DNA from 3 places in the Halomonas sp. PGE1 genome. Region 2 is predicted to be linked to each of the others. Evidence: predicted binding sites of a transcription regulator. Region 2 holds the regulator's gene; each other region holds the start of a gene.

Region 1 (9,424 bases), 160 kb from region 2:
CGAGGCGATCGGGAAGACATTGAGGCGGAAGTAGAGGTCCTCGCGAAACTCGCCCGCCTCGACCATCTCGCGCAGGTCGCGGTTGGTGGCGGCGATCACCCGCACGTCCACCTGGCGCGTACGGTTGTCGCCCACCCGCTCGAACTGCTGCTCCTGCAGCACCCGCAGTAGCTTGCCCTGCAGCTCGAGGGGGATCTCGCCCACCTCGTCGAGGAACAGGGTACCGCCATCGGCCAGCTCGAAGCGCCCCGGCCGGTCGTTGACCGCCCCGGTGAAGGCCCCCTTCACGTGGCCGAAGAACTCGCTCTCGAAGAGGTCGCGGGGAATGGCGGCGCAGTTGACCCGGATCAGCGGCCGCCCCCCCGGACACCCCCGGCGTGGATGGCCCGGGCGATCAGCTCCTTGCCGGTGCCCGACTCGCCGCTGATCAGCACGTTGGCATCGGTCGGCGCCACCAGCGCGATCTGGCGCACGAGGTGGGCCACGGCCTGGCTCTCGCCGACGATCTCGCGGTGGTTGATCTCCGCCGTGATCTCTTCCTGAAGGTACTGGTTCTCGAGTTCCAGGCGCTGCTTCAGTGACTCCACCTCGGCCAGGGCGTCGCGCAGCTGCTGCTCGGCGCGCTTGCGCTCGGAGATGTCGCGGAAGAGCACCACGGCTCCCACCAGGCGCCCCATCTCGAAGATCGGCGTGCTGGTGTACTCCACCGGCACCGCCTCGCCGTTCTTGTGCCAGAACACCTCGTCATCGACCCGATGCACCTGGCCGTCGCTGAAGGAGGCATGGATCGGGCACTGCTGCACCGGAAAGTGGCTGCCGTCGGCGTGGGTGTGGTGGAACAGCAGGTGAGCGTCGTGGCCCACCATGTCCTCGTTGCTCCAGCCCAGGATTCGCTCGGCGGCGGGGTTGGCGAAGGTGGTGCGCCCCTCGGCATCGAGGCCGTAGATGCCCTCCCCCGCGGCGCCGAGGATCAGCTGGTTCTGGCGTTCGATGCGCTCGAACACCTGCTCGACCCGCTCCCAGCCCACCTGCCCGCGCCGATGCTGTCGCCTCAGGTCGGCCCGGGCGCGGCGCTGCTCGGCCTTCTGGCGATCGACCAGGGTCAATAACAGCCGCCCCCCCGCCAGCGCCTGGGCCTGCACCTCCACATGGCGCGGCTGGCGCTTGAGATCGAGGACCACCAAGTCGTCGGACCAGGCGGGGGAGCGGTTCAGGGCCTCGTCGGTGAAGCTGACCCACAGCGGCAGCGAGGCCCCCAGGCGATGGCTGAAGGGGTGTGCGCCGAGCGCCTCGGTGTCGCCACCCAGCAGCTGGCAGGCCGCGGCATTGGCGCCGAGCAGGCGGTCGGCCACGGGGTCGATAAGCAGCAGCGCCTGGGGCGCCCGGGCGAAGGCCTCCTGGACGAGGGAGGGCGGGGAGAGATCGGGCTGGGACATGGCGACGGCCTCGCAGCGATGGGTATCCCTGCCATACAAGGCCCGCGCCAATGACGAGAAATCGCCAATCTTTCAACGAGATCTCGTCATTGACGAGATCTCGTCACCGTCAGGAAGCGCCCTCGCCAGTCAGCCATTTATTTCCAAGCGTTTGAAAATTCGACGGGTATCTCAGGAATCTCGCAAGATGGCACGGGCCTCGCAGTATTCAGGGTGAACGGCCAGCGAGCAGCATTTCTGCACCAGGCTGGCGCATGACAGGCCTTCCCCTGCACTAGCGAAGCGAGACGACCATGAACAACGACCACAACAGTCTGGGTAACCCCTTCGATCACCGGCAATCCCTGGTCCATGGACGCAACTGTGGCTGCAAGACCTGCGCGGATGCGCACTCCCCTGCTTCTTCCTCTCCCTCGACGCCTCCCTCGGCCAGTCGCCGCGCCGACGAGGCCCCCGCTGCCACCGGGGCGCCGCGCGACAGCGAGGAGATGATGGACCGGGTGGTGGAGAGCGCCCTGGTGCGCGGCATCTTCGGCCACAGCGACATGCACCGCCGCCAGTTCATGAAACTGGTGGGGGGCGGCACCGTGGCCGCGGCCCTGGCCACCCTGTTCCCGATGGACGCCATCAAGGCGGCCGTCAAGGAGGACCTCGGCCCGCTGGAGAAGACCCGCCTGGACGTGGGCTTCATCCCCATCACCTGCGCCACGCCGATCATCATGGCCCACCCCATGGGCTTCTACGAGCGCTACGGCCTCGACGTCAACGTGATCAAGACCGCCGGCTGGGCGCTGATCCGCGACAACTCGCTCAACGACAACTACGACGCCGCCCACATGCTCTCGCCGATGCCGCTGGCCATGAGCCTGGGGGCGGGCTCCAGCCGTCGCGCCTTCATCACCCCGGCCATCGAGAACATCAACGGCCAGGCGATCGTGCTGCACAACGACCACCAGGACAAGCGCGACCCGGCGCAGTGGAAGGGCTTCACCTTCGGCGTGCCCTTCGAATACTCGATGCACAACTTCCTGCTGCGCTACTACGTCGCCGAACACGGCCTCGACCCCGACCAGGACATCCAGATCCGCGTCATTCCGCCGCCCGAGATGGTCGCCAACCTGCGCGCCGGCAACATCGACGGTTTCCTCTCGCCGGACCCCTTCAACCAGCGGGCGGTGTTCGAGCGCATCGGTTTCATCCACCTGCTGACCAAGGAGATCTGGGACGGCCACCCCTGCTGCGCCTTCGCCACCAGCGCCACCTTCGCCCGGGAAAACCCCAACACCTACGGCGCTCTGCTGCGGGCCATCATCGATGCCACCCAGTACTCCTCCGACCCCGCCAACCGCTCGGAGATCGCCGAGGCCATCGCCCCCACCAACTACCTCAACCAGCCAGTCACGGTGATCGAGCAGGTGCTCACCGGGCGCTTCGCCGACGGCCTGGGCAACGTGCAGAACGTGCCCGACCGCATCGATTTCGACCCCTTCCCCTGGCACTCCATGGCGGTGTGGATCCTCACCCAGATGAAGCGCTGGGGCTACATCGATGGCGACGTGGACTACCAGCGGGTCGCCCGCGACGTCTTCCTGGCCACCGAGGCCGCCGAGGTGATGCGCGAGCTCGGCTACGACGCCCCGGAGGAGACCTCGCGGCATTACCAGATCATGGGCAAGACCTTCGACTACACCAATCCCGAAGCCTATCTGCAGAGCTTCGACATCCGCAGGAGCTGAACCATGGACCGCACGACCACCGAGTGGAAGTTCAGTCTCAATTTTCGCGCCGGCCTGCTCGCCGCGGTGATCCTGGCGCTGCTTCTCGGCCTCTGGGAGGGGCTCAACCGCGCCCCGATCCTCGGCGGCGCCGGCGCCGAACTCAGCGAATACGAGCTGTTGATGGGTGGCGCCGACGAGACCGCCCGGGTACCGCCCCCCTCGCAGATCATCGAGCGCGGCTGGCAGGAGCTGTCGAACCCCTTCTACGATGCGGGCCCTAACGACAAGGGCATCGGTATCCAGCTCGGCTACTCGCTGTTCCGGGTGCTCACCGGCTACTTCGCCGCGGCCCTGGTGGCGATTCCCATCGGCTTTCTGATCGGCATGTCGCCGCTCGCCTACAAGGCGCTCAACCCCTTCATCCAGGTGCTGCGACCCATCTCGCCGCTGGCCTGGATGCCGCTGGCGCTGTTCATCATCCGCGATGCCCAGGCCTCGGCGATCTTCGTGATCTTCATCTGCTCGATCTGGCCGATGCTGCTCAACACCGCCTTCGGCGTGGCCGGCGTGAGGCAGGACTGGGTCAACGTGGCCCGCACCCACGAGCTGTCGCCGATGAAGACCGCCTTCCAGGTGATCCTGCCCGCCGCGGCCCCGACCATCCTCACCGGCATGCGCATCTCCATCGGCATCGCCTGGCTGGTCATCGTCGCCGCCGAGATGCTCGTGGGCGGCACCGGCATCGGCTACTACGTGTGGAACGAGTGGAACAACCTCGACCTGACCAGCGTGATCTTCTCGATCCTGCTTATCGGCGTGGTCGGCATGCTGCTCGACCTGGCCCTCGGCGCCGTCGCCAGGCTGGTCGCCTACCAGGAATGACCGACCCCACGCATCCCCCACAGGAGAGAACCATGAGTCATGCCTTTGTGGAAGTTCAGCAAGCCGCCAAGCGCTTTCCCGGCGCCAAGGGGGGCGAGGGCCTGACGGTCTTCGAGAACGTCAGCTTCAGCCTCGAGAAGGGCGAGTTCGTCTGCATTATCGGCCACTCCGGCTGCGGCAAGTCCACCATCATGAACGCCCTGGCCGGGCTGGATCAGTTCAGCGATGGCGCCATGGTGATGGAGGGCAAGGAGATCAACGGCCCGGGCCTCGAGCGCGGCGTGGTGTTCCAGAACTACAGCCTGCTGCCGTGGCTCACCACCCTGGAGAACGTTCGCTTCGGGGTCCGCGCCCGCTGGAAGGAGTGGGACGAGTCTCAGGTCACCGAGCACAGCCTCAGGTACCTGGAGATGGTGGGGCTGAAGGGGGTCGAGGATCGCAAGCCCGCCCAGCTCTCCGGGGGCATGCGCCAGCGGGTCAGCATCGCCCGAGCGTTTGCCACCAAGCCGGAGCTGCTGCTGCTCGACGAGCCCTTCGGCGCCCTGGACGCCCTGACCCGCGGCGTCATCCAGGACGAGCTGATCAAGATCTGGAGCCAGGACCGCCAGACGGTGTTCATGATCACCCACGACGTCGACGAGGCGATCCTGCTGGCCGACCGCATCTTCCTGATGACCAACGGCCCCCAGGCGCGCATCGCCGAGGCGGTGGAGATCGACCTGCCGCGGCCACGCGCCCGGGCCGAGATCGTCAAGCACCCGCACTTCTACACCATCCGCAACTACCTGGTCGATTTTCTGGTGAACCGCTCGGGCGAGCTGCGCACCGCCGACCTCGACCGCCGCGGCCTCACCTACCCGCGCGCGGTCAACCCGGTCACCGAGCCGACCGCCGAGGCCACCGGGTCAGATACCCAGGGTGATACCCAGAGCGATACCGATAGCGCGGATGCTGAGTCCGCTTCCTCCAACCAGAAACTGGTCAAGTTCACTCCCAAGGAGACTCACCATGGATAAGCTCGAGATGCGCCACACCCTGCTCGCCGCCAAGGCCCGCAAGAAGCTGAGCTGGGACGACATCGCCACCGCCGTGAACATGTCGCCCGTCTGGGTGGCCTCCGCCTGCTACGGCATGAACAGCGCGAGCCACGAGGTGGCCCACAAGCTCTGCGACGTGCTGGAGGTCGATACCGAGGTCGCCGAGGCGCTCACCGACTTCCCCACCAAGGCCTGGGACGAGGCGATCCCCCAGGACCCCTTCATCTACCGCCTCTACGAGGTCGTGGGCGTCTACGGCGAGACCCTCAAGGACGTGGTCCAGGAGCGGTTCGGCGACGGCATCATGAGCGCCATCGACTTCACCATGGAGGTCGACAAGATCGAGGACCCCAAGGGGGACCGCGTGCTGCTGACCCTCAACGGCAAGTTCCTGCCCTACAAGGCCTGGTAAGACGCATCTGACCCACCACAGCGCCTCGGCCCATCGGCCGGGGCGTTGTCATGCCAGCAGGCGACCAAGAAGACCTCTCCGGGGGCCGGAGTCACCGGCCGGAAACACGCTACAAAAAAGCCGCCCCGAGGGGCGGCAAGAGCAAGGGACTGGAGGAAGCGCGGAAAGGGGGGTCACTCGGGCAGCAGTACCGCGTCGATCACGTGGATGACGCCATTGCTGGCCTCGATGTCGGCCTGGATCACGTTGGCCTCGTTGATCATCACGCTGCCGTCCATGGTGGTGATGGTGATCTCCTGGCCCTGAACGGTCTCGGCGCTCTCGAGGCCCATGGCGTCCTCGGCCATCACTTTGCCGGCCACCACATGGTAGGTGAGGATCGCCTGCAGGGTCTCCTGGTTCTCGGGCAGCAGCAGCTCCTCCAGGGTGCCCTCGGGCAGGGCGGCAAAGGCTTCGTCGGTGGGCGCGAAGACGGTGAAGGGACCCTCGCCCTTCAGGGTGTCGACCAGGCCCGCTGCCTCGACGGCGGCCACCAGGGTCTCGAACTGCCCGGCCGCGGCCGCGGTATCGACGATGTCCGGATGGTCGTGGCCGCCACCGTGGCTACCTGCCTGCACGGCGCCGGCCATCATCAGGCCGGCCACGCCGACGCCCATCCAACGGGTTGCTGCCTTGAAGCTCGTCATTGGTGTGACTCCTTGAGGGATTGCCCAGCGGGCAGTTCGTCAGTGATCGGTGTCTGACAGGGGACCCGAACCGCAGGAACATTCCTGTACATGACGAACTATTTGTACACCTACTGAACAAGAAGTTCACCGCGTCACGCTATTTTTTCGTCACTCCCTCACCGTCGGGCTGACGCGGCGCCCTGGCTGTGGCACAAGGGGGCGCAGGGGATGCCCCCGACCCGATACCGACCAACAGGGAGAACCGCGATGTACAAGCTGGCCTTCTTCGTGCCCGTGGCGGATGCCGAGGCAGTCAAGGAAGCCGTGTTCGCCACCGGCGCGGGGCGCATCGGCGACTACGAGGCGTGCTGTTTCCAGACGCCGGGCACCGGGCAGTTCCGCCCGCTGGCCGGCGCCAACCCGCATATCGGCCGCGTCGGCGAGCTGGAGCGCGTCGAGGAGCTCAAGGTGGAGCTGGTGTGCGAGGACGACCGCATCCAGGCCGCCGTGGCCGCGCTCAGGCTGGCCCACCCCTACGAGGAGCCGGCCTATGACGTATGGCGGCTGGAGACCTTCGACTGACGCTCAGGCGGAACCAGCGTCAGGCAGAACCAATGTCAGGCAGAGCCACCGTCAGGCTGAGCCAAAGTAGCGCTCGCGATCCTCGGGGGTGATGTCGCTGACGTGCAGCGGAAACCGCTGATCGCGGCGGTCGGCGTAGAAGTGGCGCAGGGTGCGTTCGATGGTGGGAAAGGCGAGCTCCTCCCAGGGGATCTCGTGCTCCTCGAACAGCGCCACCTCCAGGCTCTCGGGGCCGGGGCCGAAGCCGCCGGTGAGATCGGCCCGGAAGATCATGTAGACCTGGTTGATGTGGGGCAGATTGATCAGGGTGTAGAGCCCGTGGATATCGACCTCGGCGCAGGCCTCCTCACGGGTCTCCCGGGCGGCCGCCTCCACGGTGGTCTCGGCGTTCTCCATGTAGCCCGCCGGCAGGGTCCAGTACCCCTTGCGCGGGGCGATGGCGCGGCGGCACAGCAGCACCCGGGTGCCGCTCACCGGCAGGGTGCCGGCCACGATGCGCGGGTTCTGGTAGTGGACGGTGCCGCACTCGTCGCACAGGTGGCGGGGGCGGTCATCCCCCTCGGGAATCGCGAAGCGCACGGTGTGGCCGCAGTGGCTGCAGAAGTTCATGGGGCTCCCGGGCAGGCTGGCGGGCTTGACGCCGCTCTCGAGGGACGGGTAGAAGGAATCAAACCCGATGGAAACCCCATGTTAGAGAATCTTCGCGAACGCCTGCAAGCGCACCGCCCCCGGCGGTCACTGCTGCAGCTGCCGGAGGCGGCGGTGCTGATGCCCATCGTCGACCGCCCCGAGCCGACCCTGCTGCTCACCCGCCGCGCCGCCCACCTCAACACCCACAGTGGCCAGGTGGCCTTCCCCGGCGGCAAGCGCGAGGCGGGCGACCCTGACCTGCTGACCACCGCCCTTCGGGAGTCCCATGAGGAGATCGCCCTGCCCCCCTACCGGGTGGAGCTGCTCGGCAGGCTGTCGGACGTGGTCTCGCTGCACGGCCTGCGCGTCACTCCCTACGTGGGGCTCATTCCACCGGACCTGCCCCTGATCCCCGACCCCACGGAGCTCGACGCCATCTTCGAGGTGCCCCTCGCCCACTTCCTGGAGGATCGCCGCCACCATACCGACGTCATCCCCATGGACGGCCGGCCCCTCTATGTGCCCAACTACCACGTAGACGGCCAGGTGATCTGGGGGCTCTCGGCGATGATGCTGGTGGAGCTGCTGGCCGAGGGGTTCGGCTGCCCGGTGAGCCTGGACAGGAAGCCCCCCGGCCGGCTCTGCTACTTTCCCGACCGCCTGCTGCGCATCCAGCAGCAGGCGAGCCGCTGACCCGTTCGACCCAGGAGACCACGACACTGAGCCTGCCCTCCGCCCTGCCCCCCGCGCTGGCCCCCGAGGCCCTGCCCCGCCTGATCGATGCCTTGGTGGAACAGGGCTGGTACCTGGGCGAGGGGGTGCTGGACGCCGACCTGTGCGCGGAGCTTCACGCCGAACTCACCGCCCTGGCCGAACGCGACGCCCTGGAGGCCGCCGGCATCGGCCGCGGCCAGGAGCTTCAGCTGCGTCGCGATATCCGCGGCGACGCCATCCACTGGCTCGACCGCGAGAGCCTCGCCCAGCGCCGCTATCTGGAGGCCATGGGCGAGGTGCAGCAGGCGCTGAACCGGGCACTGTTCCTGGGGCTCTTCGAGTACGAGGCCCACTTCGCCCACTACCCGCCCGGCGCCTTCTACCGCCGGCACCTGGACAGCTTCCGCGGCCGCGCCAACCGGGTGGTCTCCACCGTGGGCTACCTCAACCCCGACTGGCCCGAGGACGGCGGCGGCGAGATGGTGCTCTACGCCCCCGACGAGCCCGAGCGCGAGGTGGCCCGGGTGCGGCCCAGCGCCGGCACCTTCGCCTGCTTCCTCGCCGAGAGCGTGCCCCACGAGGTGCTGCCGACCCGCCTGCCGCGGGCCAGCATCGCCGGCTGGTTCCGGCGCAACGCCTCCCTGGGCGGCCGGGTGGACCCGGCGCGCTGATGACGGGGCAAAACGAAAGGACCGAAGGGCTGGCGGCGCGCTGCGCCGAGCTGGAGGCAGAGAACCGGCGGCTCAGGGACCAGCTGCAGCCGCTCCAGGACGAGCGCGACCACTACCAGTGGCTGGCCGAGAGCACCACCGACCTGATCAGCCGGCACGCCCGGGACGGCACCTTCCTCTACGCCTCCCGCGCCGCCCGGGACCTGCTCGGCTATGAGCCCGAGGAGCTGATCGGCGTCTCCGCCTACGACCTCTTCCACCCAGCGGACCTGGCCGACCTGCTCAACAAGTCGCCGCGGGTCTACTACCACAAGGGGTTCTACCAGCAGACCTACCGCTTCCGCGCCAAGGACGGCCGCTACGTCTGGTTCGAGACCACCAGCCGCACCCGCCGCGACCCCGCCACCGGCGAGCTGCTCGACATCCTCAGCGTCTCCCGCGACGTGGGCCGGCGCCTGCGCGCCGAGGCCAACCGCGAACGCCTCGCCCGGGTCGTGGAATCCACCACCGACCACGTGCTGTTCATGGATGAGCACGAGCGGCTCTTCTACGCCAACGAGGCCGCCCGGCGCCTGCTGCGCCTGCCTCGGGAGGGCGGCGAGGCCCGCCTGGCGGACGCCTACGGCGAAGAGTCGCTGGCCGAACTGCGCGATATCGTGCTCCCCGCGGTGGCC
Region 2 (9,424 bases):
GTCGATGGCGTCGAAGTCCACCGGCTCGGCCAGCTTCAGGAAGCCGGCGATGGGGGCCTTGCAGTGGGGGCTTCTGGCGTGGGGGATGGCCACCCCGTTGCCGATGCCGGTGCTGCCCAGGCGTTCGCGCCCGATCAGCCGGCTGAACACCTCCTGGCTGTCGAGGCTCGGCGTATTCTGGGCGATGAAGGTGCTGAAGAACTCCAGCACCCGTTTCTTGCTGCCCCCGGGCACGCCGAACAGGGTGCGCTCCGGGGGCAGGATGGCTTCCAGTGACATGATGGGCTCAACGAGCGCCGGCGCCCTGGGCGCGGGCCTGGGCCTTCTCCTTGTGCTTGACCAGCTGGCGATCCAGCTTGTCGGCCAGAGCGTCGATGGCGGCGTACATGTCAGCGTCCTGGGCTTCGGCATGCAGGTCGGCGCCGGCGGCATGCAGGGTGCAGGCGGCGTGCTGGCGCTCCTTCTCCACGGACAGGGTCACCTGCACGTTGGTGATGTTGTCGTAGTGGCGCTCCACGCGAGCCAGCTTTTCGTCCACATAGCCACGCAGGGCATCGGTCAGTTCCACATGATGGCCGGTGATATTGACTTGCATGACACGCTCCTTGCTCGTTGGTTGTGGGTCGATTGTAACCCTTTTTCCTGCCTTGCATACCCCCCGGCCTGCCGCCGCCGCGGCGGGCCTGATGCAGGTCAGCGAAGCGTCTGCCGGCGGCGGTTCGCTAATGACTCCCCAGGCGTCACGGAGCATGCTGGGGGGTAGGCCTACCGCAGCCGCTTGCGCTCGCTGGAGGAGGGGATGCTCATGGCCTCGCGGGTGACTGTGGTGAGCGCGACGGCCCGCCTGGGCTACCTCAGCCGCTTGCGTTCGCTGGAGGAGGGGATGCCCATGGCCTCGCGGTACTTGGCGACCGTCCGCCTGGCCACCTGGATGCCGGCCTCCTCGAGCAGGGTCACCAGCTTGCTGTCGGAGAGCGGCTTGCGCGGCGGCTCCTCCTGGATCAGCTTGCGGATCCGTGCGCGGATCGCGGTGCTGGAGTGGGCGTCGCCCTCGCCGTTGCCGCCCACCTGGCTGGAGAAGAAGAACTTCAGCTCGAACACCCCCCGGGGAGTGTGGATGTATTTCTGGGTGGTGACCCGGGAGATGGTCGATTCGTGCATCTCCACGGCCTGGGCGATGTCGGCCAGGATCAGCGGCTTCATCGCCTCCTCGCCCTGCTCCAGGAAGTCGAGCTGGCGGGCCATGATCTCGCGGCCCACCCGCAACAGGGTGTCGTTGCGGCTGGAGAGGCTCTTCATCAGCCAGCGCGCCTCCTGCAGGTGGTCCTTGAGGAACTGGTTGTCCTGGCTCTTGTCGGCGCGGCGGATCAGCGCCGCGTAGTCGGGCTGGATGCGCAGCCGGGGCAGCGCCTCCTGGTTGAGCTCCACGTGCCAGCCGCGGCTGTCCTGGCGTGCCACCAGGTCGGGGATCACGTAGTCGTTCTCGAGGCTGGAGTAAGCGCTTCCGGGGCGCGGGTCCAGGGAGCGGACCAGGGCGATGGCCGTTTCCAGGGCGTCGTCGTCGAGGCCGAGGCGGCGCTTGAGCAGGCGACGGTCGTCGCCGGCCAGGGCCTCGAGGAACTGGCGCACCAGGCGGCGCGCCTGGGGCAGCAACGGGGTGTCGTCGGGCAGGGCGGCGAGCTGCAGCATCAGGCACTCGCGCAGGTCCCGGGCGAAGACGCCGGTGGGCTCGAACTGCTGCAGGCGCAGCAGCACCTGCTCCACCTCGGCGCTGCGCAGCCCGCCGAGCCCCTGGGACTTGAGGCCGTCGCGGATCTCGTCGAGGGATTGCGCCAGGTAGCCCGCGCTGTCCACGGCATCGATCAGGCTCTCGGCGATCTGCTGCTCGCGGGGGTCGAGGTCGGTCATCGCCAGCTGCCAGGCCAGGTGGCCCTGCAGGCTCTGTGCGCTCGCCTCGCGCTCGAAATCGGGGCCCTCGCCGCCGGCCGGCGCCCCCAGGTCCTGGTAGGTGTCCGACCAGTCGCTGTCGGTGCTGAGCTCGTCGGGAATCTCGCTGGCCCAGTCGTCCTCGGGGGCCTCGCTCACCGCCTGCTCGCCGAAGCCCTCGTCGAGCTCCAGCATGGGATTTGACTCCAGGGCCTGCTGGATCTCCTGGCGCAGGTCGAGGGTGGAGAGCTGCAGCAGGGCAATCGCCTGCTGCAACTGGGGCGTCATGGTCAGCTGCGTGCCGACGCGGAGCTGAAGGGAGGCTTTCATGGCCATCGTGATCGTCTGCCCTCTTGTGCCGGGAAGTGGCCGGAAGGCCTCACCCTAGCGCGGGCGACGCGGGCATGCAAGCGCTTGTTAAGCAACTTCTGTGCCACCCGCAATCGGTATGCCGTCATCTAATAACGACAGGCATATCAGGGGATTGTGGTCAGAGCCGGAAGTCCTCGCCCAGGTAGACCTCGCGCACCCGCTGGTTGGCGAGGATCGCCTCGGCGTTGCCCTCGGCGATGATCTTGCCGTCACCGACGATGTAGGCGGTGTCGCAGATATCCAGGGTCTCGCGCACGTTGTGGTCGGTGATCAGCACGCCGATGCCGCGGGCCTTGAGCTGGCGGATGACCCCCTTGATCTCGCCCACCGAAATGGGGTCGACGCCGGCGAAGGGCTCGTCGAGCAGGATGAAGGCGGGCTCCGTGGCCAGGGCCCGGGCGATCTCCACCCGCCGTCGCTCGCCGCCGGAGAGGCTCATGCCGAGGTTGTCGCGGATATGGGTCACGTGAAACTCCTCGAGCAGCTGCTCGAGGCGGGCGCGGCGCCCCTCACGGTCGAGATCCTTGCGGGTCTCGAGGATCGCCATGATGTTGTCGGCCACCGACAGCTTGCGGAAGATCGACGCCTCCTGGGGCAGGTAGCCGATGCCGGCCCGGGCGCGCTGGTGCATGGCGGCCCGGGACAGGTCCAGGCCGTCGATGGCCACCTCGCCGGCGTCGGCGCGCACCAGTCCCACGATCATGTAGAAGGAGGTGGTCTTGCCGGCGCCGTTGGGGCCGAGCAGGCCGACGATGCTGCCCTGGCGGATGGCCAGGCTGATGTCCTGGACAACGCGGCGACGCTTGTAGCTCTTGGCCAGGTGGCGGGCATGGAGGGTCTTCATGGGCGGCCTTACTGCTCGGGCTGTAGGGTCATGCGGATGCGCTGGCGTCCTTCGACACCCTCGCCCTCGCTGCGGGCCTGGACCACGCGGCGGTCGAGGAAGTACTCCAGATAGCCGCCGTCGAAGGTATCGCCGCCCTGGTGCAGCTCGGCGCGGTCGATCAGCTCCATACGCCGCTCGGCCACGTGGTAGATGATGGTGCGGCCCCACCCGCGCACCATGGGCTCTGAGGGGTCGGGCTGCTGCTCCAGATAGGCGCGCTCGCCGGTGGCGATGGCGCGGGAGAGCTGGCCCTGGGCGTTGCGCTGGATCTCCACCCGATCGCCGGTCAGGCGCATGCTGCCCTGGCGGATATCCACCTCGCCGGTATAGACCGCGGTGCCGGCGCGGTCGTCCAGATCGAGCCGGTCGGCCTCCACCTCGATGGGGGCCTCGGCATCGCGGCCCTGGGCCAGGGTCGGCGCGGCGACCAGCGGCAGCAGCAGGCAGAGCAGCAGGGCGGAGGTTCGCTTCATGGCTGGGGGTCCTCTCGGGTCTCGGGCGGATGGTGGCCGCGCACATTGTCGGTCAGTCGGGCGCGGTTGTCATGGAGCCAGGCGTCGAAGCGCTCGCCGCTCATGCGCTGGGGGGGCTGCTGGAGCAGGGCCGGGGTGTCGCTCCAGGCGTGACCGCTCTCGGCGTCGTAGTGGAGCACCTCGGTGTCGAGCTGCCAGCGCTCCTCGGGGGCGTGGAGCCTGGCGCTGCCGGAGAGGGTGAGCGGGTTGCCGCCGGGACCCAGCACGCCGCTGTCGGCCTCGGCCAGCCATATCCGGCCGGCGTTGTCGTAGAGTCGGGCGTCGGGAGTCTCGAGGCGGGTGACGTCGTCGTGGGGCGTGTGCACCAGGCGTGGCGTCTCGATGCGCTGATGGGCGCGCCCCTCGCCGTCGAAGCGGGTCAGTCGTGCCCCCTCCAGGTAGAAGTCCGGCTCGCCGGCTTCGTCCCGGGGGACCGCGCCGGGCTCCCTGACGCTGCGCGAGTCGAGCAGCACCAGCATGCCACCCAGCGCCACCAGCAGCAGGAAGAGCCAGACCCGAAACGACGGCCGCGGCAGGGCCATGGGCTCAGCCGGCCCCGTGCAGGTAGGTGTCGATCACGGCGTCCCAGTGGCCCTGGGCCTTGAGCAGGGTGTCGGCGATCTCGCGGGCGGCGCCCTGGCCGCCGCCCTTCACGGTGACCCAGTCGGCGTGCTTCTGGATGTACTCCGGGGCGTTCGGCACGCTGATGCCCACGCCGGCGCGGCGAATGGCGCCCACGTCTGGCATGTCGTCGCCGCAGTAGGCGACCTGGTCGAATTCGAGGCCTAGGCGGGCGCAGAGGTCGCGCAGCACCGGCAGCTTCTTCTCCACCCCCTGGAAGACGTGTGGGATGCCCAGCGCCGCAGCGCGGCGGCTCACCGTCGGGGAGTCGCGGCCGGTGATCAGCGCCACCTCGATGCCGGCACGCTTGAGCAGCTTGAGGCCGTGGCCATCCTGCACATTGAACGCCTTGATCTCGATGCCGTCGGCCTGGAAGTAGAGCTGACCGTCGGTGAGCACGCCATCGACGTCCAGGGCCAGCAGGCGGATGCGGCGCAGGCGGTCCACCAGGCGGGGGTCTTGCAGCGGGAGGGTGTGGGGCATGGGAGCTCCGGTTCGGGGGGTGAGGGTCAGATCACGCCGCTGGCGAGCAGGTCGTGCATGTGCAGGGCGCCGACCGGCCGGTCGTCGTCGTCGACCACCGCCAGGGCGGAGATGCGGTGGTCCTCCATCAGCTTCACCGCCTCGGCGGCCAGCATCTCCGGTGCCACTCGCTTGCCGGGTCGGGTCATCACCGCGTCGACGGTCAGGCCGGAGAGGTCGCTGTGCTGGTCCAGGGTGCGTCGCAGGTCGCCGTCGGTGTAGACCCCGGCCAGCCGGCCCTGCTCGTCCACCACGCAGGTGAAGCCGAGCCCCTGGCGGGTGATCTCCAGCAGGGCGTCGCGCAGCGGGCTGCCCAGCGGCACGATGGGCAACCGGGGACCGTCGTGCATCAGGTCGGCCACGCGCAGCAGCAGCCGCTTGCCGAGGCTGCCGCCGGGGTGGGAGAGGGCGAACTCCTCGGCGGTGAAGCCGCGAGACTCCAGCAGCGCCACCGCCAGGGCATCGCCCAGCGCCAGGGCGGCGGTGGTGGAGGCGGTGGGCGCCAGGTCCAGCGGGCAGGCCTCGCGTTCCACGCCGGCGTCGAGGTGGGCCTCGGCGTGGCGGGCCAGGGTCGAGGCGGGGCGGCCGGTCATGCTGACCAGGGGCACGCCCATGCGCTTGAGCAGCGGCAGCAGGGCGGTCACCTCGGCGGTCTCGCCGGAGTTGGAGAGCGCCAGCACCACGTCCCCCGGGGTGATCATGCCGAGGTCCCCGTGGCTGGCCTCGCCGGGGTGCACGAAGAAGGCCGGGGTGCCGGTACTGGCCAGGGTAGCGGCTATCTTGCCGGCGATATGGCCGGACTTGCCCATGCCGGTGACCACCACCCGGCCGCGGCAGGCGAGAATCAGCTGGCAGGCGCGGTCGAAGTCGGCGTCGAGGCGGGCGATGAGCGCGCCGATGGCCTGCTGCTCGAGGCGCAGGGTGCGCCGGGCGCTGTCGCGCAGCGACGAGGCGTGCGGAGCCTGGGGAGTCTGTTGGGTCATGGCGGTGATTGTTGCCTGTTGCGCGGGTTCACTCAAGGGGCAGCGCCGAGGCTGGCCACGCCGACCCAGGCCAGGTAGCCCAGGTAGGTGGCCGCCAGCAGGGCCCCGGGGAGGCGACCGACCCGACCGCGGCGCTGCCACAGCAGCAGCATGCCGAGCGCCAGGGTCAGCGCCAGCATCACCGGGTAGTCGCGGCCCGCGGCGGCGGGATCGCTGGGGCCGGGGGCCAGCAGGCCGGGAATCGGCAGCACGAGGAGCAGGTTGAAGAGGTTGGAGCCGATCACGTTGCCGATGGCGATGTCGTGGTGACGCTTGAGGGCGCTGGCCACGCAGGCGGCGAGCTCCGGCAGGCTGGTGCCGATGGCCACCACGGTCAGTCCGATGGCCAGCTCGCTCACCCCCAAGCCGAGAGCCAGCTCGCTGGCCCCCCACACCACGGCGCGGGAGCCCGCGGCCAGCACCAGCAGGGTCGCTGCCAGCCAGGCCAGCGCCCGGGGCAGGGCCATGTCGGGGATCTCGCCGGCGTCGGGGTGGGGGGCGTCCGGGGAGTCGGCGCGAAACAGCCACCACAGGCTGAAGACCAGCAGCAGCAGCAGGAAGAGGGCGTCGAAGCGGCCGAGGATGCCGTTGGCCAGGGCGTAGCCGGCCAGGCCCGTGGCACCCAGCAGCAGCGGCAGCTCGCGGCGGACGATGGAGAAGCGCACCGGAATCGGCACGATCAGGGCGGTGATCCCCAGCACCAGGCCGATATTGGCGATGTTGGAGCCCAGGGCGTTGCCGGTGGCCAGGTCGGGGATGCCGTCCAGGGCGGCCATCGTGGAAACCACCATCTCCGGGGCCGAGGTGCCCAGCGCCACCACCGTCATGCCCACCAGCAGGGTGCTCATGCCGGCCCGGTGGGCGGTGGCCGCCGCCGCCCCCACGAAGCGGTCGGCGCTCCACAGCAGGGCGGCGAGGCCCAGCAGCACGACGATCAGCGGTACCAGCATGCGGTGTCCTTGGCGGAGAAGCGGGAAGGGCGCATTAAACGCGCTGGCCACGGGGAGTGCAAGGCGCTGGGGGAGGGGCGAAGAGCGTCTCGCTGGCGCCGGCCCGGGCAGTTAGGATACGATGTTCGATAATTATCCCCAGGGTTCCGAAAGAGTTGACGAGCCGATGAGTGACACTCCCTTCGTGGTGGTGGAGGGTCTGCATTTCTCGCGGGGTGACAAGGAGATCTTTCGCGGCGTCGATCTCGTTATCCCGCGGGGCAGGATTACCGCCATCATGGGTCCCAGCGGCACCGGCAAGACCACGCTGCTCAAGCTGATCGGCGGCCAGCTGGTCCCCGACGCCGGCCGCGTGCTGATCGACGGCGAGGACGTGCATCGCCAGTCGCGCCGGGCGCTGTTCGCCATGCGCCGGCGCATGGGCATGCTGTTCCAGAGCGGGGCGCTCTTCTCGGACCTCAGCGTGTTCGAGAACGTCGCCTTCCCGCTGCGCGTTCACACCGACCTGCCCCAGGCGATGATACGCGACCTGGTGCTGATGAAGCTCGAGGCGGTGGGGCTGCGCGGCGCCCGCGAGCTGATGCCGGCGGAGCTCTCCGGCGGCATGGCACGCCGGGTGGCGCTGGCCCGGGCGATGGCCCTGGACCCCGAGCTGATCCTCTACGACGAGCCCTTCGTCGGCCAGGATCCCATCTCCATGGGCGTGCTGGTGCAGCTGATCAAGCGCCTCAACGAGGCGCTGGGGCTCACCTCCATCGTGGTTTCCCACGATATCAAGGAGACCCTGACCATCGCCGACTACGTCTATGTGATCGCCGACGGCCAGGTGATGGCCCACGGCACCCCCGAGGGGCTCGACGTGGACCAGGACCCCCGGGTGAGCCAGTTCGTCCATGGCGAGCCCGACGGCCCGGTGCCTTTCCACTATCCGGCGGTGGACTTCTTTACCGATATCCTCAATGCGGGAGGGCGGCGATGATCGGGCGGATCACCAGCCTCGGCCGGCGCGGCTGCGAGCTTCTCGAGTCGCTGGGCCGGGCCGGCATCTTCGTGGCCCAGTCGGCGGTGGGCGTGCCCAGCCGGGAGGGCTGGCACCTGTGGCTGCGCCAGATGCACTTCGTGGGGGTGCTGTCGCTGGCCATCGTGCTGGTCTCGGGGCTCTTCATCGGCATGGTGCTGGCGCTGCAGGGCTACACCATCCTGGTGGACTTCGGCGCCGAACAGGCGCTGGGCCAGATGGTGGCGCTGTCGCTGCTGCGCGAGCTGGCGCCGGTGGTGGCCGCGCTACTGTTCGCCGGCCGCGCCGGCTCGGCGCTGACCGCCGAGATCGGCCTGATGAAGGCCACCGAGCAGCTCACCAGCATGGAGATGATCGGCGTCGACCCGCTGCGCCGGGTGGTGGCTCCGCGGCTGTGGGCGGGGTTCGTGGCCCTGCCGCTGCTCACCATCGGCTTCAGCGTGGTGGGGATCTACGGCGGCTACCTGGTGGGCGTGGAGTGGCTCGGCGTCTTCGAGGGCTCCTACTGGGGCAACATGCAGTCCAGCGTCGAGTTCATCGGCGACGTGGGCAACGGCATGGTCAAGAGCCTGGTGTTCGCGGTGGTGGTGACCTGGATCGCGGTGTTCCAGGGCTACGACCTGGTGCCCACCTCGGAGGGAATCTCCCGGGCCACCACCCGCACGGTGGTCTACTCGTCGCTGGCGGTCCTCGGCCTCGATTTCGTGCTGACCGCGGTGATGTTCGGTGGCCTCTCCTGAGCGGATGCCCGACAGGAAGAGACGCCCCGCAAGCCTGATGTTCGGAGAGAAACGATGAAACGCAGCAAGATGATGGAGCTGGGGGTGGGGCTGTTCATGCTCGCCGGCATCCTCGGCCTGGTATTCCTCGGCCTGCGGGTCAGCGGGCTGACCTTCCAGGCGCCCGGCGACACCTTCCGCCTGGAGGCCAACTTCGCCAATATCGGCGGCCTCAAGCCGCGGGCGCGGGTCACCATGGCCGGCGTCACCGTAGGAAGGGTCTCGGCCATCGAGCTCGACACCGACTGGTACGATGCCCGGGTGATTCTCGAGCTCAACGGCGACCTGGAGGACAGGCTCTCCCGGGATACCACCGCGGCGATCCTCACCGCGGGGCTGCTCGGCGAGCAGTACATCGGGCTCAGCGTGGGCGGGGACCCCGAGACCCTCTCCGACGGCGACACCATTCGCGACACCCAGTCGGCCGTGGTGCTGGAAGAACTCATCCAGCAGTTCCTGTCCAACATGATGAGCGACTGACCTGAGCGGTACCGCTTTGTGCCCCCTTCAAGGAGAGTTTCTGCATGAGCCGTCTTTTTCTTCCCGTGCGTGCCCTGCTGGCCGGCCTGGCGCTGGCCCTGTTCGCCCTGCCGGCCAGCGCCGCCCCCGAGCGCTCCCCCGAGCAGGTGATCCGTGACAGCGTCGAGACGCTCACCGCCGAGATCGAGGGGCGTCGCGACTACTTCGCCGACAACCTCGACGAGCTCAAGGCGCTGGTCGACGAGAGCCTGGATGACATCGCCGACTTCCGCTACATCGGCGCCAGCGTGATGGGGCGCTACTTCCAGAATGCCACGCCCCAGCAGCGCGCGCGGT
Region 3 (9,424 bases), 1.1 Mb from region 2:
TTGCGGCGCACCCCCTCCTCCTGGGTCCGCACCAGCCCCGGCTTGAGCCAGGCGTTGAAGAGCCCCTCGCCGGCCTGGGCGGGGGGCACCATCATCAGGTTCTCCAGGGCGGTCATCTGGGAGAACTCGTGGGCGATCTGGAAGGTGCGCAGCAACCCCTTGTGGAAGAGCTCGTTGGCGGGGCGGTTGGTGATCTCCTCGCCGTCGAGCAGCACCTGGCCGCTGTCCAGCGGCAGGGCGCCGGCGATGATGTTGAACAGCGTCGACTTGCCGGCCCCGTTGGGGCCGATCAGCCCGGTGATGGAGCCCTTCGCCACCGAGAGCGAGCAGTCGTTGATGACCCGAAGGCCACCGAAGGCCTTGTGGACGTTGCGCACGTCGATCATGGGTGTCATGGATGTTTCCATTGTTCTTGTTGCATGGTTCTTGTTGCATGGTTCTTGTCGAGTTCGCTGCCGCTCGCGCGGCCGAGGCGCCGCCGCCCGGGGCGGCGGCGCGACCGTCACTGCTCCTGGCTGTCTTCCACCAGGAAGGTGCGGCCGGCGGCGAAGGCGCCGACGATCACCAGGGCGCCGACGGTGGGGATCAGGTAGCCCTCCACCTGGGGGATGGCGCGCAGGAAGACGAAGGCCACCGCCGCCGGGGCCACGAAGCGCACCAGGAAGCGCCAGATGGCGAACCAGGTCTCGTTGGTGCGCATCTCCTTCATCACCTCGCTGTGGGTCAACGCCCAGCCGGCGAAGAGCGCGATCAGAAGGCCGCCCAGCGGCATGAAGATGTTGGTGAGCAGCTCGATGAAGTCGAAGGCGCTGCGCCCGAACAGGGCATGGAAGAGGGTGCCCTCGGCGTAGACGTTGAAGCTGACCACGGTGAGCAGGCCCAGCGCCCAACTGGCTACCACCATGGCGAACACCGCCTGGGGGCGGGTCATGTCGAAGCGCTCCACCAGGAAGGCGGCCACCGGCTCGATCAGCGAGATGGAGGAGCTGATGGCCGCACCCAGCACCAGGATGAAGAAGACCCCGCCGATCAGCGCGCCGAAGGGCATCTCGGCGAAGGCCAGCGGCAGGGTGACGAACATCAGCCCCGGGCCCTGGCCGGCGTCCAGGCCGGCGCCGAACACCAGCGAGAAGATCGCCAGGCCCGCGACCATGGCCACGGCGGTGTCGACGATGGCGATGGTGACGGCGGTGCGGGTCAGCGAGAGGTCGCTGGACATGTAGGCGCCGTAGGCCATGATCGCGCCCATGCCGAGGCTCAGGGTGAAGAAGGACTGCCCCATGGCGGCCAGCCAGCCCTCCAGGCTCAGGTCGGCGAGGTTGAAGGTGAACAGGAAGCTGGCCGCGGCGCCGAAGTCGCCGTTGGCCACGCCGTAGGCGAGCACCACCAGCAGGATGACGAAAAGCGCCGGCATGATGATGCGCAGCCCGCTCTCGATGCCCTTGTGGATACCCATGCCGACGATCAGCCCCGAGGCGATGATGAACAGGGTGTGGTAGAGGGTCAGCAGCCCCGGCGAGGCGAGCAGGGCCTCGAAGCCCGCGCCGATGGTGGCGGCATCGGCGCCGGCCAGCGAGCCGGTGAGCATCTGCCAGGTGTAGTGGATCGCCCAGCCGGCGATCACCGAGTAGAAGCTGAGGATCAGGAAGGCCGAAGCGGCCCCCAGCCAGCCGATGGACTCCCAGGCCCGCGAGGTGTTGTGGGTGCGGGTGAGAAAGCGCATGCCCATGATCGGGCTTCGGCGGCTGCTGCGGCCGAGCATGGTCTCGGCGATCAGGATCGGGATGCCCACCGCGAAGATGGTCAGGGCGTAGACCAGGATGAAGGCACCGCCGCCGTTCTCCCCGGTCAGGTAGGGAAAGCGCCAGAGGTTGCCGAGACCCACCGCCGAGCCGACGGCAGCCAGCAGGAAGGTGCCCTTGTGGGTCCAGACGTTATGCTTGCTCATGGTGGCTCCAGAACGCGAATCGATGGCCTTGTGGGCCCGTGCCGCAACTTTGCGGCAAAACGCGGTCAGGAGCCAGCCGCCAAGCGTTTATCGGCCGTTAAGTTCGGCGATGGTGTCGCTATCGACTAGCGCGCCTGGTCGTCGTCCTCGTCATCCTCGTCGTCGTCCCGGGCCCTGCCGACGCGGGGCTCCAGGGCGCGGGAGGCGTCCGGCAGGCGAACGGTGTCGCCCAGGGCCAGCTTGCCGTGGGACTTCAGCCGTCGGCCGTTGTTGACGGCGATGATCGCCGCCACCTCGCCGATGCTGGTGCCCTCCACGTAGGCCTCGACCTTCACCCGGACCACGGCGCCCTGGTAGCGCGCCGAGAGGATGTCGCCGGGCCCGGGGGCCGAGTGGCCCATGGGGTCCTTCTCGAAGTGGCGCATCACGCTGTCGGCGCCGGGGTCGTCCCACTCCACGTGCTTGTGCATGCCGGTTCTCCTCTCTGGGCGGCGGATCGAGTTGGCAGGCTACCAGCATAGAAGATGCCGGGGCCGAGAACGACGACGCCCGCCGCGGGGAGTACCCCGGGCGGGCGTCGTGGCGCGATGGCCTCGCCTTACTTCTTGCTGGCGCGCTTGCGCTCGTTTTCCTTGAGGAACTTCTTGCGCAGGCGGATGTGGTTCGGGGTGATCTCCACCAGCTCGTCGTCGTCGAGGAACTCGATGGCCTGCTCCAGCGAGAACTTCACCGGCGGGGTCAGCACGATGTTCTCGTCGTTGCCCGAGGCGCGCATGTTGTCGAGCTTCTTGCCCTTGGTGGGGTTGACCACCAGGTCGTTGGCGCGGCTGTGGATGCCCACCAGCATGCCCTCGTAGACCTCGGTGCCGTGGTCGATGATCAGCTTGCCGCGATCCTGCAGGGCGTAGAGCGCATAGGCCAGCGCCTTGCCGTCGACCATGGAGACCATCACGCCGTTGCGACGCTCGATGGCGGCGTCGGGCTTGAGCGGGCCGTAGTGGTCGAAGCGGCTGGTCAGGATGCCGGTGCCGGAGGTCAGGGTCATGAACTGGCCGCGGAAGCCGATCAGGCCGCGAGCGGGGATCATGAAGTCCAGGCGAACCCGGCCCTTGCCGTCGGGATTCATGTTGGAGAGCTCGCCCTTGCGGTAACCGAGCTCCTCCATGATGGAGCCCTGGTGCTGCTCCTCGCAGTCGATGATCACCTCTTCGTACGGCTCCTGCTTGACGCCGTCGATCTCGCGGATGATCACCTCGGGGCGGCCCACGGCCAGCTCGAAGCCCTCGCGACGCATGGTCTCGATCAGCACCGAGAGGTGCAGTTCACCGCGGCCGGAGACCTTGAACTTCTCCGGGGTCTCGCCCTGCTCGACGCGCAGCGCCACGTTGTGGATCAGCTCCTGCTCGAGGCGATCCTTGATGTTGCGGCTGGTGACGAACTTGCCGTCGCGGCCGGCCATCGGCGAGTCGTTGACCTGGAAGGTCATGGAGACGGTGGGCTGGTCGACGGAGAGCGGGGGCAGCGCCTCGACGGCAGCCGGGTCGCACAGGGTGTCGGAGATGGAGAGCGGGTCGATGCCGGTGATGCAGACGATGTCGCCGGCGGTGGCCTCGTCGGTCTGCACGCGCTCCAGGCCCATGTGGGTCATCACCTGGCCGACCTTGCCCTTGCGGGTGGCGCCGTCGGTGCCGATCACGGTGACCTGCTGGTTGGGCTTCACCGAGCCGCGCTTGATGCGGCCCAGGCCGATGACGCCCACGTAGCTGTTGTAGTCCAGCGCGGAGATCTGCATCTGGAAGGGACCGTCCAGCTCGACCTTGGGCGGCTCGACGATGTCGACGATGGCCTGGAACATGGGGGTCATGTCCTCGGCCAGCTCCTCGGGGTCGGGGCCGGCGATGCCGTTGAGCGCGGAGCAGTAGATGATCGGGAAGTCGAGCTGCTCATCAGAGGCGCCGAGGTTGTCGAACAGGTCGAAGATCTGGTCGATGACCCAGTCGGGGCGCGCGCCGGGACGGTCGATCTTGTTGACCACCACGATGGGCCTGAGGCCCTGGGCGAAGGCCTTCTGGGTGACGAAGCGGGTCTGCGGCATGGGGCCGTCGACCGAGTCCACCAGCAGCAGTACCGAGTCCACCATGGACATGACGCGCTCGACCTCGCCGCCGAAGTCGGCGTGTCCAGGGGTGTCCACGATGTTGATGCGGTAGTCCTGGCCATCCGGAGACTGCCAGCGGATCGCCGTGTTCTTGGCCAGGATGGTGATGCCGCGTTCCTTCTCCTGGTCATTGGAATCCATGACGCGCTCCTGACCCTCGGCCTTGCGGTCCAGGGTGCCGGACTGGCTGAGGAGCTTGTCGACCAGAGTGGTCTTGCCGTGGTCGACGTGGGCGATGATGGCGATGTTCCGGAGATTGGCGATCTCGGAAGGCGTTGCGGTGTTCATAGGTTGCTGCTCATCTAAGGGGTCGCACCTATGTACACGGTTGTGTCAGTGCCCTAGGCGCGGGGGTAGGAATGTCGGGCCGGCATTGTACAGGGTCCCCCGGCCGGCGAATAGCGGATTCGCGCTTTCGATGGGCTGTCAACGCGAGACCGGCGCCTTGGGGGGCCGTCGTCGGGTGTCACCATTTGGTCGGTGTCAGGCATCGGTGGGCCTTGTCCGGGCACCGCAGGCGCGCAGGCGTTCCAGCAGCTCGTCCAGGGCGTCATCGTCCAGCTCGGGGTCGCAGCCGCCGATGCGCTCGAACCAGGCGCGGGATAGGCACAGGCCCTCGCCTCGCGGCAGGCGACTGCGTCTGAGCCAGGCCAGCAGGCCCCGCAGCGGGCCGCGCTGCAGGGTGGGGAGGAGGGCGACATCGCCCCGGCCCGCGGCCACCTCGGCGGCCAGTCGGGAGAGCGTCTCGGCGCTGGAGACGCTGCCGATGCCGGGAAAGATCAGCAGCGGGCCAGGGCTGCGGGCGATGGCGTCGTTGATGCGCTGCCCCAGGGGGGCGGGAATGACGCTGAGCAGGCGTGCACCGTAGCGGTGCGCCATACGGGGCAGTCGGGCATCGCCGGTGTCGTCGATGATGGCCAGCGAGAAGGACTCGGCACGCGCCAGCGGCGCCACGATCGCCAGCTGCCGAGGCAGGCGGGAGCCGGCGCTGCGGGCGTCGATCAGAATGCAGCCGGTGATGTCAGCCATGCGAACTCCGCTCCAGTAGGCCGCACCCTTGGGTCGTGGGTCGGCTGCCAGGAGTTCGCTGCCGGTACCTCGAGGGGTGGTGTAATGAAGTGTAGCCGTTAGTGTCTCAGAGTATCAAAGGGGTTCGGTGGGAAATCTCTGGGCGCTACAGGATGGTGTTGTCCCCGCCGGGAGGGCTGAGGGGCCTGAGACGCCTCGAGCGCCCTTCAGAGGTGCATTGGCGAATCATTTCGCACTTTCATGGTGCAAAGAATGGGGCTGGACGATGCTTACCAGGGGCGCCAGAAGGGGCTTGATTCAGGCTGGTGCGCCGAAGCGTTTCGTTTTCATTCTTCAAATCAGCAAGTTGCTCTTGTTTTGCCGCATCGGGGTGCAGTGTTGGCATGAGGCGTGCATTGTATTGGGCAGCGCCGGAGAGAATGCCGGCTGCCGTGGGCAGGGTGTCCACGGCGTGCTACAACTTCGCAGTACCCCGAATTCGACGTATCCCGATCTCGCATCACCAAGGCTTCGAGCCAAGTTCAACCCCGGAGGACACCATGTCTGCCAAGACTCTCGCCCTGATTGAAGAACATGACGTGAAGTGGGTCGACCTGCGCTTCACCGATACCCGTGGCAAGGAGCAGCACGTCACCATCCCGGCCCGCGATGTGGACGAGGAGTTTTTCGAGAACGGCCAGATGTTTGATGGCTCTTCCATCTCCGGCTGGAAGGGTATCAACGAGTCCGACATGATCCTGCGTCCGGAAGACGGCACCGCCTTCCTCGACCCCTTCACCGAGGACGCCACCCTGGTGCTGCGCTGCGACATCATCGAGCCGGCCACCATGCAGGGCTACGAGCGTGACCCGCGCTCCATCGCCAAGCGCGCCGAGGCCTACCTGCAGTCCACCGGCCTGGGCGACACCGCCTTCTTCGGCCCCGAGCCCGAGTTCTTCATCTTCGACGAGGTGCACTGGAAGTCCGATATCGAGGGCTCCATGTACAAGATCACCTCCGAAGAGGGCGCCTGGGCCACCGACCGTACCATCGAGGGCGGCAACCTGGCCCACCGTCCGCGGGTCAAGGGCGGCTACTTCCCGGTGCCCCCGGTCGACAGCTTCCACGATATCCGCGGCGCCATGTGCAACACCCTGGAGGCCATCGGCCAGACCGTCGAGGTGCACCACCACGAGGTGGCCAACGCCGGACAGAACGAGATCGGGATCAAGTTCAACACCCTGGTCAAGAAGGCCGACGAGGTCCAGGAGATGAAGTACGTGATCCACAACGTGGCTCACGCCTACGGCAAGACCGCCACCTTCATGCCCAAGCCGCTGGTCGGCGACAACGGCTCCGGCATGCACGTCCACCAGTCCTTCTGGAAGGATGGCAACAACCAGTTCGCGGGCGACGAGTACGCGGGTCTCTCCGAGATGGCCCTCTACTACATCGGCGGCATCATCAAGCACGCCCGTGCCCTGAACGCCTTCGCCAACGCCTCCACCAACTCCTACAAGCGTCTGGTGCCGGGCTTCGAGGCGCCGGTGATGCTGGCCTACTCGGCCCGCAACCGCTCCGCCTCCATCCGCATCCCCTACACCGCCAGCCCCAAGGGCAAGCGCGTCGAGCTCCGCTTCCCGGATCCGACCGCCAACCCCTACCTGTGCTTTGCGGCGATGCTGATGGCCGGCATCGACGGCATCAAGAACAAGATCCACCCCGGCGACGCCATGGACAAGAACCTCTATGACCTGCCGCCGGAAGAGGGCAAGAAGGTGCCGACCGTGGCCCACAGCCTCGACCAGGCCCTGGATGCCCTGGACAAGGATCGCGCCTTCCTGACCGAAGGTGGCGTCTTCACCGACGACATGATCGATGCCTACATCGAGCTGAAGATGGAGGACGTGGAGCGCATTCGCATGACCACCCACCCCATCGAGTTCGACATGTACTACAGCTGCTGATGATGGCAGCGGCCAGGCGCGACGCGACCTGGCCCGGCATCGACGCCCCGGCGTTGATCGAAAAGGGGTTCCGCCATGGCGGAACCCCTTTATCTTGTTCACTATCCAAGCAGGGGTAAGGCAACACCATCCACAGACCGCCAGGAAGGCGGCACGCAGGGGGTATCCATGAACAAGGCCTTGATGGCCCTGGCGGTGGGGCTGTCGTTCAGCCTGGCGGCCCAGGCCCAGACGATCTATCGCACCACCGACGCCCAGGGCAACGTGGTCTTTACCGACAACCCGGACCGGGGCGGTGAGCAGGTGGAGCTGGCGCCGCTGACCGTGGTGCCCTCCAGCGGCGAGGTGCGCCGCGGCGAGCCGGCGCCACGGCTCGAGGCCAGCGGTGCCGCCGCGGCGACGGGCTCGCCCGGCCAGCCCTTCATGCCCTACGACAGCTTCCGCATCCTCTCCCCCAGCCATGAGCAGGCCTTCCCGGTGGGGGCGGCGGGCAACGTGCCGGTGGAGCTGGGCATCCAGCCCGAGCTGCGCGAGGACCATCGCGTGCGCCTGCTGGTGGACGGCCAGGTGAGCCAGACGGCGATGCACACCACCGCCTTCATGGTGGCCAACATGAACCCCGGCGAGCACGTGCTGCAGGCGGAGTTGCTCGACGGCAGCGGCGCCGTTCGCCACCGCAGCTCGCCGGTGACCATCTATGTGCACCGGGCCAGCGTCAACCGGCCCGCCGATTAGCTGCCCCCTCGCTGGGCGCCCTGGCCGTGGTGCCCGGACGGCAGCCCGAGGCCCTGTGGCCCCCCGCATGGCGACCGCTGGCCGCCCCATGGCGGCGGGCCGATCTATTCGCCCGTGAAGCCGCCGCCCCCGCCTGCCGAGGCGCCGTCGCCGCTGCGTCGCGGTGCGGAATCGATCCGACGGCTGCCCGACGATGACCCGCCGCTGCGCCGTCATGAGGAGCGCGGCACCTCCCGCTGAGCCCTTGCGGGGCACTCGGTGCACCGACATCGTCCGCCGCGCCGTGCAGCCCTTCCTTTTCTGCACTATTTTGGTGCGGCGGGGTGGCGATCCGCCGCCGCGGAGCCCCTGGTGGCGGGCCTTGCGAGTCTGGCGCGCTTCTTGCAATCGCTTGGTGTCTACCCTGGATCCGATATGGCCCCTTCGATGTATCAACGCTTGATGGAGCACCTCACCACCGCCGTGGTCCTGCTGGACGGCGAGCTGAGGCTGCGATGGATGAACCCTGCCGCCGAGGCGCTGCTGGCGAACAGCCTCAGCCGGGTGCAGGGTGTGGCGCTGTGCGCCCTGATGGAGAGCGATGATGGATTCGGCGCGGTACTGGGCAAGGCCCGGGACGAATTTCACCCCTTCACCCAGCGCGAGGCGCGCCTGACCATGCTGGGCGGCGAGGCGCTGACGGTGGACTACACGGTCACGCCGCTCTCCCGGGAGGAGCTGCTGCTGGAGATCGAGCCCCGCGACCGGCTGATGCGCATCTCCCGGGAGGAGGCGCTGCTGACCCGTCAGGAGACCATCAAGGTGCTGACCCGCGGCCTGGCCCACGAGGTGAAGAACCCCCTGGGCGGCATTCGCGGGGCGGCCCAGCTGCTGGAGCGCGACCTCGACGACCCGGACCTGAAGGAGTTCACCCGGATCATCGTCGAGGAGGTGGATCGGCTGCGCGACCTGGTGGACTCCATGCTGGGCCCCAACCGGGTGACCCGCCACGAGCCGCTCAATATCCACAAGGTGCTGGAGCGGGTGCGCTCGCTGCTGAGCGTCGAGCACCCCCAGGTGCGGGTCGAGCGCGACTACGACCCCAGCCTGCCGGACCTGGCCGGCGACGAGGCCCAGATGATCCAGGCGGTGCTCAACGTGGCCCGCAATGCCGTGGAGGCGATGACCGAGTCGGGGACGCCCGAGCCGCGGCTGGTGCTGCGCACCCGGGCGCGCCGCCAGTTCACCCTGGGCGCCGAGCGCCACCGCCTGGTGTGCGAGGTGGCGATCATCGACAACGGCCCCGGCGTTCCCGAGGCGCTGCGCGAGACGCTCTTCTATCCCATGGTCTCCGGCCGCGCCGAGGGCAGCGGCCTGGGGCTCTCCATCGCTCAGGCGATCCTGCACCAGCACCAGGGCCTGATCGAATGTGATTCCGAGCCAGGCCAGACCGAATTCCGACTGCTGATTCCCCTGGAGAAGCGCCATGACTGACGCCGCTCGCGTGGTGGTCGTCGATGACGACCGCGCCATCCGCTGGGTGCTCGAACGTGCCCTCGCCCAACCCGACCTCGACGTGGAGTGCATCGAGCGCGCGGACACCGCCCTGCAGCGCCTGCTCGACAATCC

Evidence for each region. Region 2 encodes sigma-54, which starts transcription at its own class of promoters, with help from an activator protein. Its sites were predicted from a motif close to TGGCACNNNNNTTGCTNT; they were not measured.
Region 1: a site for sigma-54 is predicted at 1,625-1,642, ahead of HIR79_RS07010 (CmpA/NrtA family ABC transporter substrate-binding protein). Genes of this name have one in related genera too.
Region 3: a site for sigma-54 is predicted at 8,187-8,204, ahead of glnL (nitrogen regulation protein NR(II)). Genes of this name have one in related genera too.

Annotation. Positions count from the first base shown of each region.
Region 1 covers NZ_CP053032.1:1,477,488-1,486,911, reverse strand. The annotation lists partial or broken gene HIR79_RS18790 (sigma-54 interaction domain-containing protein) at 1-1,436, opposite strand, end outside; gene HIR79_RS07010 (CmpA/NrtA family ABC transporter substrate-binding protein) at 1,730-3,172, shown strand; gene ntrB (nitrate ABC transporter permease) at 3,176-4,036, shown strand; gene HIR79_RS07000 (ABC transporter ATP-binding protein) at 4,069-5,052, shown strand; gene cynS (cyanase) at 5,045-5,485, shown strand; gene HIR79_RS06990 (fasciclin domain-containing protein) at 5,659-6,171, opposite strand; gene HIR79_RS06985 (YqfO family protein) at 6,421-6,735, shown strand; gene HIR79_RS06980 (NUDIX hydrolase) at 6,787-7,344, opposite strand; gene HIR79_RS06975 (CoA pyrophosphatase) at 7,423-8,058, shown strand; gene HIR79_RS06970 (2OG-Fe(II) oxygenase) at 8,085-8,750, shown strand; gene HIR79_RS06965 (ATP-binding protein) at 8,750-9,424, shown strand, end outside.
Region 2 covers NZ_CP053032.1:1,633,438-1,642,861, forward strand. The annotation lists gene ptsN (PTS IIA-like nitrogen regulatory protein PtsN) at 1-279, opposite strand, end outside; gene hpf (ribosome hibernation-promoting factor, HPF/YfiA family) at 287-595, opposite strand; gene HIR79_RS07695 (RNA polymerase factor sigma-54) at 850-2,262, opposite strand; gene lptB (LPS export ABC transporter ATP-binding protein) at 2,417-3,142, opposite strand; gene lptA (lipopolysaccharide transport periplasmic protein LptA) at 3,151-3,657, opposite strand; gene lptC (LPS export ABC transporter periplasmic protein LptC) at 3,654-4,238, opposite strand; gene HIR79_RS07715 (KdsC family phosphatase) at 4,243-4,800, opposite strand; gene HIR79_RS07720 (KpsF/GutQ family sugar-phosphate isomerase) at 4,827-5,822, opposite strand; gene HIR79_RS07725 (calcium/sodium antiporter) at 5,855-6,811, opposite strand; gene HIR79_RS07730 (ABC transporter ATP-binding protein) at 6,978-7,790, shown strand; gene mlaE (lipid asymmetry maintenance ABC transporter permease subunit MlaE) at 7,787-8,569, shown strand; gene mlaD (outer membrane lipid asymmetry maintenance protein MlaD) at 8,624-9,088, shown strand; gene HIR79_RS07745 (MlaC/ttg2D family ABC transporter substrate-binding protein) at 9,133-9,424, shown strand, end outside.
Region 3 covers NZ_CP053032.1:536,676-546,099, forward strand. The annotation lists gene HIR79_RS02565 (ABC transporter ATP-binding protein) at 1-395, opposite strand, end outside; gene HIR79_RS02570 (sodium-dependent transporter) at 503-1,948, opposite strand; gene HIR79_RS02575 (hypothetical protein) at 2,074-2,418, opposite strand; gene typA (translational GTPase TypA) at 2,547-4,394, opposite strand; gene HIR79_RS02585 (hypothetical protein) at 4,590-5,135, opposite strand; gene glnA (glutamate--ammonia ligase) at 5,675-7,081, shown strand; gene HIR79_RS02595 (DUF4124 domain-containing protein) at 7,250-7,816, shown strand; gene HIR79_RS18610 (hypothetical protein) at 7,931-8,056, shown strand; gene glnL (nitrogen regulation protein NR(II)) at 8,243-9,289, shown strand; gene ntrC (nitrogen regulation protein NR(I)) at 9,282-9,424, shown strand, end outside.